Regions from separate parts of the Jeotgalibaca sp. MA1X17-3 genome, predicted to be linked through region 2. Evidence: riboswitches for the same ligand, from Rfam matches in the RefSeq annotation. Region 2 holds a riboswitch; the other holds the start of a gene.
The links. Region 2 has a riboswitch for S-adenosylmethionine ahead of LZ578_RS02305 (hypothetical protein). Riboswitches for the same ligand answer to the same signal wherever they lie in the genome.

Region 1 (4,410 bases), 760 kb from region 2:
ACAAGTAGAACTCTTTTTATCTACTGAAAAACCAATTTCAGCAGCGATTTTTAATCTAGGATACCTTCCAGGAGGTAATAAGGAAATTACAACAGAAAAAGAAACAACATTAAAAAGTGTTTCTGCGATTTTACCTTCTTTAAAAATAGGTGGTTTGCTTTTACTAGTTGTCTATAGTGGCCCCTGAATGGTAAACTTGAAAAAGAAGCTCTATTAGATTATGTAAAAGAACTAGATCAATCAAAATACACGGTTCTACTCTATCAATTTATAAATCAGAAAAACACTCCACCATTCCTGATTGCAATTGAAAAAAGACAGTAATTATCATTCTAAAGAAATAAAAAACTATTTTGCAACTGCAAAATAGTTTTTTATTTCTTTTATTTTAATAGATTTTTTAACTGTTCTACTTTATCGGTATTCTCCCACGTAAAATCTACATCTTCTCTACCAAAATGTCCATAAGCAGCTGTTTTTTTATAAATTGGACGTTGTAAATCTAACATATGAATAATTCCGGAAGGTGTTAATGAAAAAAATTGACGAATAGCGGCAATTAATTTTTCCTCAGAAACTGTTCCCGTTCCAAAAGTATCTACTGAAATCGATACAGGCTCAGCGACACCAATTGCATATGCTAGTTGAATTTCACATTTCTCAGCAAAACCAGCAGCGACAATATTTTTTGCAATATAGCGAGCAGCATAACTTGCAGAACGATCAACTTTTGTTGGATCTTTTCCTGAAAATGCTCCCCCCCATGACGTGCGTACCCTCCATAAGTGTCGACAATAATTTTACGACCAGTTAAACCAGAATCTCCCTTTGGTCCTCCAACAACAAATCTACCAGTTGGATTTATGTAATATTTCGTATTTTCATCTAATAATGATGAATCAATAACAGTTTTTATTACATACTCTAAAATATCTTCTTTTAACATTTCTTGAGTTACGAATTCATCATGTTGTGTACTTAGTACAACTGAGTCAACTCGCAGCGGTTTTCCCTCTTCATCATATTCAACGGTTACTTGAGTTTTTCCATCTGGACGCAAATATGGCAAGGTACCATCTTTTCTTAGCTCTGTTAAACGTTTCGTCAACTTATGACTCAAACTAATCGGCAAGGGCATTAATTCTTCGGTTTCATTGATAGCAAAGCCAAACATTAAACCTTGGTCTCCTGCACCAATCAAATTCGTATCATCTTCAGAAGATTCATCTTGCTCACGATTTTCAAATGATTGATTTACTCCCTGAGCAATATCTGCAGACTGTTCATCTAAAGAAACCATTACAGCCAAATTCTCTGCATCGAATCCAAATTTCCCACGTGTATATCCTATTTCACTTACAGTATCACGAACCACTTCTTGAATATTTACATATGCAGAAGTTGTTACTTCTCCAAATACCATAACTAAACCGGTCGTAACAATTGTTTCACAAGCCACACGAGCTGTTTTATCCATACTCAATAGCTTATCTAGTATTGCATCACTTATTTGATCAGCAATCTTATCTGGGTGTCCTTCTGTAACGGACTCAGATGTAAATAATCTTTTCTCTACCATTTTTATTCCCCCATTTTTCGGTTACAAGGCGTCTCCACTATAGCGGATCCTATCGGGATATTACTTCAGCCTTTTTAACAATAACATGCCTACTATACGCTTCTTATGAAGAAAAATCAACTCTTATCAGGTAAGAATATATTTTTTCAATCGAATCGTTCATTTATACTTTAATAAGCTTTTAAGAGAGGAAGTTCACTTGACAAGGATTAGGGGGTCTTCTATTATGAAGGAAGATAGGCTAAATACGATTGTAGAGGATGTCTAACATGGAAGAACTCAGTAAAAAAATCTTTAAGTACACAAATATTCCTTTCGTTTCTTGGCTTTTATCACCACTAGCTATTCTATTCGTAGGTACTTTTCTCGGTGCTAAAAAAGCTTCATTTCAATTTTATCCTTTTTTATTACTTTATCTTTTTTTACTCTTAATAAAAGCAATGGAAATTGCATTTTTTAAGAATTCAAGTGGTGACTTATCCATACCAAAATCTATTCCTTATATTTTTTATTCAATTTTAATTATTTTATTGACTTTGTTATTAGTTGCCACAAACTGGATCATATCAGCTTTACTTGTTCTTTACTGCTTCTTTATTATTTTAGCCTTTTATAAAGGAGTCAAAATGGAAGATACAGAATATTATTTGTTGCTCCAAATTTTCTTTCAGACATTTATAATTGGCCTAATTTCTTATTATCTTCAAACAAAGTTTATTTCCATTCAAATTCTTCCCTACTTTCTCCCTACTCTCTTCCTAATGATTCCCATTACATTGAATCAACAAGAAAAACTTCTTGCTGCTCGAGAGATAAAGAAAAGCTACTCACCTTATCAAGATTTATTAATTGAAAAGAATAACATTTTGAGTATGATTAGCTTTATTATCGGGATTGTAATCATTTTTATACTCTTCAATATTCAAAACGTTCTTATTTGGAAGCAAATTCTTTTTTTTAGTGTTCTATTAATCTATTCATTTCCTTTAACAGTAAAGCAGCTGAGAAATAAGCTTAGACCAGATCTTTATGTAGCTAATTTTGTTTGTTTAATAACCGTTTTATATAGCGTTCTTTTAAATATCTCCATTTAAAAAAGGACAATCTATAGGTTTTGTTCTTAAGGATTATCCTATCTTCATCTGTAATTTAAAACAAAAAAAGCCAAGACATTGAAGTCTTAGCTTTTTTTATCTTTAGAAGCGGGTGACGAGAATCGAACTCGCGATAACAGCTTGGAAGGCTGTAGTTTTACCACTAAACTACACCCGCATGGCGGTTCCGACGGGATTTGAACCCGCGATCTCCTGCGTGACAGGCAGGCATGTTAACCCCTACACCACGGAACCTGTATATATGTAAAATAAAAATTGCGGGGACAGGACTCGAACCTGTGACCTCCGGATTATGAGCCCGACGAGCTGCCAACTGCTCTACCCCGCGATAATAGTAATGATTTTTTCAGTCTATTTAGACTAAAAAGTAAGGAGGATAAGGGATTCGAACCCTTGCGTGTTTTTACACACCTGACGGTTTTCAAGACCGTTCCCTTCAGCCGGACTTGGGTAATCCTCCATAATATAATAATGACCCGTACGGGAATCGAACCCGTGATACCGCCGTGAAAGGGCGGTGTCTTAACCGCTTGACCAACGGGCCAATAAAAACTATTCAAATGGGCCTAAATGGACTCGAACCATCGACCTCACGCTTATCAGGCGTGCGCTCTAACCAGCTGAGCTATAGGCCCCTAAAAAAGCGGGTGACGAGAATCGAACTCGCGATAACAGCTTGGAAGGCTGTAGTTTTACCACTAAACTACACCCGCAATAAATACCATACAAATGGCTTGAGACAGAATCGAACTGCCGACACCTTGAGCTTCAATCAAGTGCTCTACCAACTGAGCTATCAAGCCGTAAAAAATGAAAAATTGCGGGGACAGGACTCGAACCTGTGACCTCCGGGTTATGAGCCCGACGAGCTGCCAACTGCTCTACCCCGCGATAATAGTATTTTATATTTTATGACATAATATTTTGTTGCAATCGGGAAAACAGGATTCGAACCTGCGACCCCTTGGTCCCAAACCAAGTGCTCTACCAAGCTGAGCTATTTCCCGTTAAAGAATGCACCCAGCAGGAGTCGAACCTGCAACCGCTTGATTCGTAGTCAAGTACTCTATCCAATTGAGCTATGGGTGCCTAATATTTTGTGAAGTTCAAATCAAAAGCGGAAGACGGGGTTCGAACCCGCGACCCCCACCTTGGCAAGGTGATGTTCTACCACTGAACTACTTCCGCAGAGATGCCGGCTAAAGGATTTGAACCCTCGACCCTCTGATTACAAATCAGATGCTCTACCAACTGAGCTAAGCCGGCTCAGAATGCGGGTGAAGGGACTTGAACCCCCACGCCTTGCGGCGCTAGATCCTAAATCTAGTGCGTCTGCCAATTCCGCCACACCCGCTGATTATTAGTTAGATAGTTATTCTAAAAATGAGTTATGCAGGGCTCGAACCTGCGACCCTCTGATTAAAAGTCAGATGCTCTACCAACTGAGCTAATAACTCATAAAACAAATGGAGGTTAACGGGCTCGAACCGCTGACATTCTGCTTGTAAGGCAGACGCTCTCCCAACTGAGCTAAACCTCCATAAAATATAAAAATGCGCGGCAGCGTCCTACTCTCACAAAGGGAAACCCTTCACTACAATCGGCGCTTGGAAGCTTAACTTCTGTGTTCGAGATGGGAACAGGTGTGGCCTTCCAGCCATCGCCACCGCACATTTTTATGGGGTTAAGGAAACATTGTTCCCTCAAAACTGAATA
Region 2 (4,410 bases):
ACTTGCACTTATTTTAATTAATCTCTAAGTCAAACAAATTGGTAAACAATATAAGACAAGTCCTATATAATAAAGAAAAGAAGGGGGTAAGATAGATGAATATTCATTCTGTAAAAGCTTTTTCTGATAATTACATTTGGATCATCCAAGAAGGTACAGAAGCAGTAGTAGTCGATCCGGGAGAATCCAGACAAGTGCTGGATTATTTAGACGAAAACAATTTACATTTAAAGGCTATTTTATTAACACATAATCATGACGACCATATAGGTGGCGTTGAGGAAATTTTAAAAAAATATCCAATGATTCCTATTTATGGGCCCAAAGAAACAGAGTCTGTAGCGAATCATCTTGTAGAAGAAGGGGATACTGTTCATTTGTTAGACCAAACGTTTGATGTATTAAAAACAGGGGGACATACGCAGGGACATATTAGCTTTTTGACTAAGGAGGCACTTTTTTGTGGTGATTCTTTATTCTCAGCGGGTTGTGGTCGAGTCTTTACAAGAGACTACCAAGCTCAGTACGATGCCTTACAGAAATTTAAACAATTAGACGATGAAGTACAAGTCTATGCGGCTCATGAATATACACAGACCAATTTACGCTTTGCACATTCTATAGAACCATCTGATCCCTTTATCTCTAAGGCGTTGACTGAAGTGGATGAATTGCGTAAAAAGGGAAAGTCAACGTTACCTACAACGATTGGCAAGGAAAAGAAAATCAATCTGTTTCTTCAAGCGGATGATTTAGAAGGATTTGTAAAGTTACGTAAAGCTCGAGATGTTTTCTAAGCTATTTTAAAGTAGTTCTTCAAAAGGAAAGGAGGGTTTTGATTGAATATTTATACAATTGGTCACTCCACTCATAGTGAAGAAGAGTTTATTTCTTTGCTACAATCCTATGATATAGAAGCTTTAGTAGATGTACGCTCGTATCCTGGTAGTAATTACATGCCGCAATTTAATAAAGAAAACATGGAAAAGTGGATTCCGGAAAACGGTATTCAGTATATACATATGCCGTCATTAGGCGGTAGGAGAAAGAAAAATCATGACATAGATGAGTCATTAGTAGATGGATGGAGAAATAATTCTTTTCAGAACTACGCAGCCTATAGCCTGACAAAAGAATACGAAGAGGCTCTTCATGAATTGGTTGCTTTAGAGAAAGATAAACGAGTATGTTATATGTGTTCGGAAAGTGTTCCATGGAGATGCCATCGCCTGATTATTTCAAATAATTTAGCCTTAAAAGGATTAACGGTTCATCATATTATGACAGAGAAAAAAACAATTCCACATGAAATTGGACTGTATGGTGCAAAAGCTGTTGTAGAAGGTTCGAAAATTATTTACCCAAAAGAAGCACAAATTGATGAAAAGGAAAAATAGTCAATTAATGAATCAAATGAGCAAATAGAATTCACTTGAAAAAGAGCTACTGTACTGCGATAATAAGTATGAAAACTAAATAACTTCTTTATCAAGAGAGATTGAGGGGCTGGCCCTATGAAATCTCAGCAACCGACTTGTGTACTCACGCAAGCACGGTGCTAAATCCTGCAGAGAAATCTGAAAGATAAGGAGAGTGAACGTTCTATCTCAACTCTTCTTGTTTAAAGAAGGGTTTTTTGTTTTCAAAAAAACAAAAGGAGAGATAAAAAATGATATTGACCAAAGAACAAATTTTAAGTTGTGAACGAATGGAAGAAAATGGTGGACCGAAGAGTTATGCTGGAGCAATGCTTTATCATCAATATAAGTCCAACAAGAATACAGAAAATAATAGAGAGAAAATAGAAATGAAAGATCTAGTTATTGAAAAAGTACAAGAGATTCAAGAATTAGAAAATGAATTAAAACAACAAAAAATAGAATTACAGATTCTACTTAAAAAGATAAGCTAGTATACATACAAAAAGAGATGATCGAGGAGCTTCTTAAAAAGCAACTTGATTATCTCTTTTTTAATTTTTTGAATCAAATATTATTTGCGGATCTACCATTCTCTCGGTTCATAGTCTAAGTCTTTGAATAAGCGATCCTTTTCTTTTTTGGATAGATATCGCCATTGACCTACAGGAAGGCTATTTAATTGAATATTCATGACACGAATTCTTTGTAATCGAAAAACATTATATCCCAACGTTTCACACATCCGACGAATTTGTCGATTGAGACCTTGAGTAAGAATAATTTTAAAATCATATTTAGAAAGTTGTTCAATTTCACAAGGAAGAGTCGTTGTATCTAATATTTCTACACCTTCAGACATATCTTTTAAAAATTCAGGAGTAATGGGACGATCGACGGAGACGATGTATTCTTTCTCATGTCGATTTTCAGAACGCAGAATTTCATTAACAATATCTCCGTCGTTTGTTAGGAGTATTAATCCTTCAGAGTCCTTATCCAGTCTACCAATGTGAAAGACAGGAATCGAGTGATTAACTAAGTCTACGATATTCCCTTTAACACCTTTTTCAGTTGTACTCGTAATTCCTACAGGCTTGTTTAAAGCAATATAAACATTATTTCTGGCTACAAAAATTTGATTGCCGTCTACTTTTACTTCATCACCCGGTTTTACCTAGCCACCAATTGTAGCCTTTTTTCCGTTGAGAGTTACGCGACCTTCTGTAATGAGTTTGTCGGCACCTCGTCGGGAAGCTTTTCCTGCTTCACTAATGTATTTATTAATACGCATAGAACCCTTCCTTCATTCAATAATAGACGTTCTTATTTACCATATTGTATATCCAATAAAAGTCAAGCGGCTTTTTTGTATAGAGGAATCGATCATCTCACGACTTCCTTTAATCGTAATAAACTTCATCTAGGAATAAAGCTTGTGACGGGAGGGTCATTCCAGCATCACTTCTAATTTTGCTCTTAAAAATCGCATCAATATATTCTGGTTCTTGCAGGCCAGACCCAATTTCTAGAAGTGTGCCCATAATAATTCGGACCATATTATATAGAAACCCATCTCCTACAAATGTAAAACGAATTAAGTTTCCTTCTCGGTGCATCGTGATTTCTTCAATGGTTCTTTCGGTTGATTTTTTAGATTTCTTAAGAGAAGAGAATCCAATAAAGTCATGGGTTCCTGTCAGTTTTTTACACGCGGCATTGATCTTGTCGACATCAAGGTGGTCTGGATATAGGTAGCTATATTTTCGTTCAAAAGCAGAAGGAACCTGATGATTCCAGACGTAATAACTATACTGTTTTTTAACAGCATGGTAGCGAGAATGAAATCGTTCCGAAGCATCTACTAATTTTTTAACGACAATGTCACGGGGAAGATAACGATTTAGAAAATTTTGCATTGCCTCTACGTCCATGTCAGAAGTTGTCTTGAAGTTGGCTACTTGTCCTTTCGCGTGAGTCCCAGCGTCTGTCCGACCAGAACCAACAATTTCTATCTTTGTTCCTGTCATGTCAGATAAAGTACTTTCTATTTTCCCTTGAATGGTTCGATCGGAATCTCCTAGACGTTGCCAGCCTAAGTATCTTCCACCGTCGTATTCGATAGTCATTTTTATATTTCTCATTTTATCCCTCTTCATCATCTGAATTCATTTCTTGTTAATTAACAAGCCTTTCTCGTATTATACCGAATGTTTTCTGTTTTGACCTCTTTTCATTGAATGTTCATAATAAAAGCTAGATATTAATTTTAGAAGTATCAAACGTAAAACATCACAAAGTTCTCTTTTTTCTTCATTTAAAAAAGATTAAAGGAGTTAGTTCTTATTTGAGAACGTATCTAGAGTAAAAATTAGATTTTGAAAATTGTGATAAAACATACAAACAATTCATTTGTCAAGAAAAAGTATGATATAATGGTTATACTTTCAAATAAAAAAGAAGTACATTTTATTAAAAAAGGAGTGCAAGTATGGAGATAGAAGATATTTTAAAAGTCTTACAAGATCAAATGAAAGTAGCCATTTTCGCTACAGTTGATGAAGAAAATAAACCACATGCACGTCATGCACATATAGGAGTAGCTAATGAACAGGGTATATTTTTCATGACACATCCAAGAACCAATTTTTATAAACAACTCCAGCACAATCCTCATGTTGCGATTACAGCTATGTCTGAAGATGGTTACCTGATTCAAGTTATTCGGATTGAAGGAAAAGTTCGTGAAGTTGGAAAAGAACATTTAGAGGAAGTATTAGCAGGGAATCCATATGTGAAACACGTTTATCCTGATAATAGCGATCGTCAGGGATCTCAAGTATTCCAATTGTATGATGGAGACGGTTTTTACCATAGCATGACTCAAGGGCACCGCTATACATTTAAAATTAATGCGGAAGAACCTACTTCTTCACCTCTTCGAGTTATAACCTGAAATATTCAAAAAAATATAGCGCACGTATGTAAAGGA

Region 1: another riboswitch for S-adenosylmethionine. It lies ahead of metK (methionine adenosyltransferase); the one in region 2 lies ahead of LZ578_RS02305 (hypothetical protein).

The regions. Positions count from the first base shown of each region.
Region 1 covers NZ_CP090983.1:1,227,412-1,231,821, reverse strand. The annotation lists gene LZ578_RS06195 (class I SAM-dependent methyltransferase) at 1-187, shown strand, start outside; gene LZ578_RS12615 (class I SAM-dependent methyltransferase) at 184-324, shown strand; partial or broken gene metK (methionine adenosyltransferase) at 384-1,579, opposite strand; SMK box riboswitch at 1,577-1,653, opposite strand; gene LZ578_RS06185 (hypothetical protein) at 1,849-2,673, shown strand; tRNA gene LZ578_RS06180 (tRNA-Gly) at 2,781-2,851, opposite strand; tRNA gene LZ578_RS06175 (tRNA-Asp) at 2,853-2,928, opposite strand; tRNA gene LZ578_RS06170 (tRNA-Met) at 2,950-3,022, opposite strand; tRNA gene LZ578_RS06165 (tRNA-Ser) at 3,065-3,154, opposite strand; tRNA gene LZ578_RS06160 (tRNA-Glu) at 3,167-3,238, opposite strand; tRNA gene LZ578_RS06155 (tRNA-Ile) at 3,256-3,329, opposite strand; tRNA gene LZ578_RS06150 (tRNA-Gly) at 3,337-3,407, opposite strand; tRNA gene LZ578_RS06145 (tRNA-Phe) at 3,425-3,497, opposite strand; tRNA gene LZ578_RS06140 (tRNA-Met) at 3,513-3,585, opposite strand; tRNA gene LZ578_RS06135 (tRNA-Pro) at 3,628-3,701, opposite strand; tRNA gene LZ578_RS06130 (tRNA-Arg) at 3,710-3,783, opposite strand; tRNA gene LZ578_RS06125 (tRNA-Gly) at 3,811-3,882, opposite strand; tRNA gene LZ578_RS06120 (tRNA-Thr) at 3,888-3,960, opposite strand; tRNA gene LZ578_RS06115 (tRNA-Leu) at 3,967-4,048, opposite strand; tRNA gene LZ578_RS06110 (tRNA-Lys) at 4,079-4,151, opposite strand; tRNA gene LZ578_RS06105 (tRNA-Val) at 4,162-4,234, opposite strand; rRNA gene rrf (5S ribosomal RNA) at 4,250-4,365, opposite strand.
Region 2 covers NZ_CP090983.1:462,878-467,287, forward strand. The annotation lists gene LZ578_RS02290 (SMR family transporter) at 1-28, shown strand, start outside; gene gloB (hydroxyacylglutathione hydrolase) at 96-797, shown strand; gene LZ578_RS02300 (DUF488 family protein) at 840-1,397, shown strand; SAM riboswitch class I at 1,483-1,591, shown strand; gene LZ578_RS02305 (hypothetical protein) at 1,670-1,912, shown strand; gene LZ578_RS02310 (23S rRNA pseudouridine(2604) synthase RluF) at 2,005-2,556, opposite strand; gene LZ578_RS02315 (S4 domain-containing protein) at 2,596-2,712, opposite strand; gene truA (tRNA pseudouridine(38-40) synthase TruA) at 2,822-3,562, opposite strand; gene LZ578_RS02325 (pyridoxamine 5'-phosphate oxidase family protein) at 3,910-4,374, shown strand.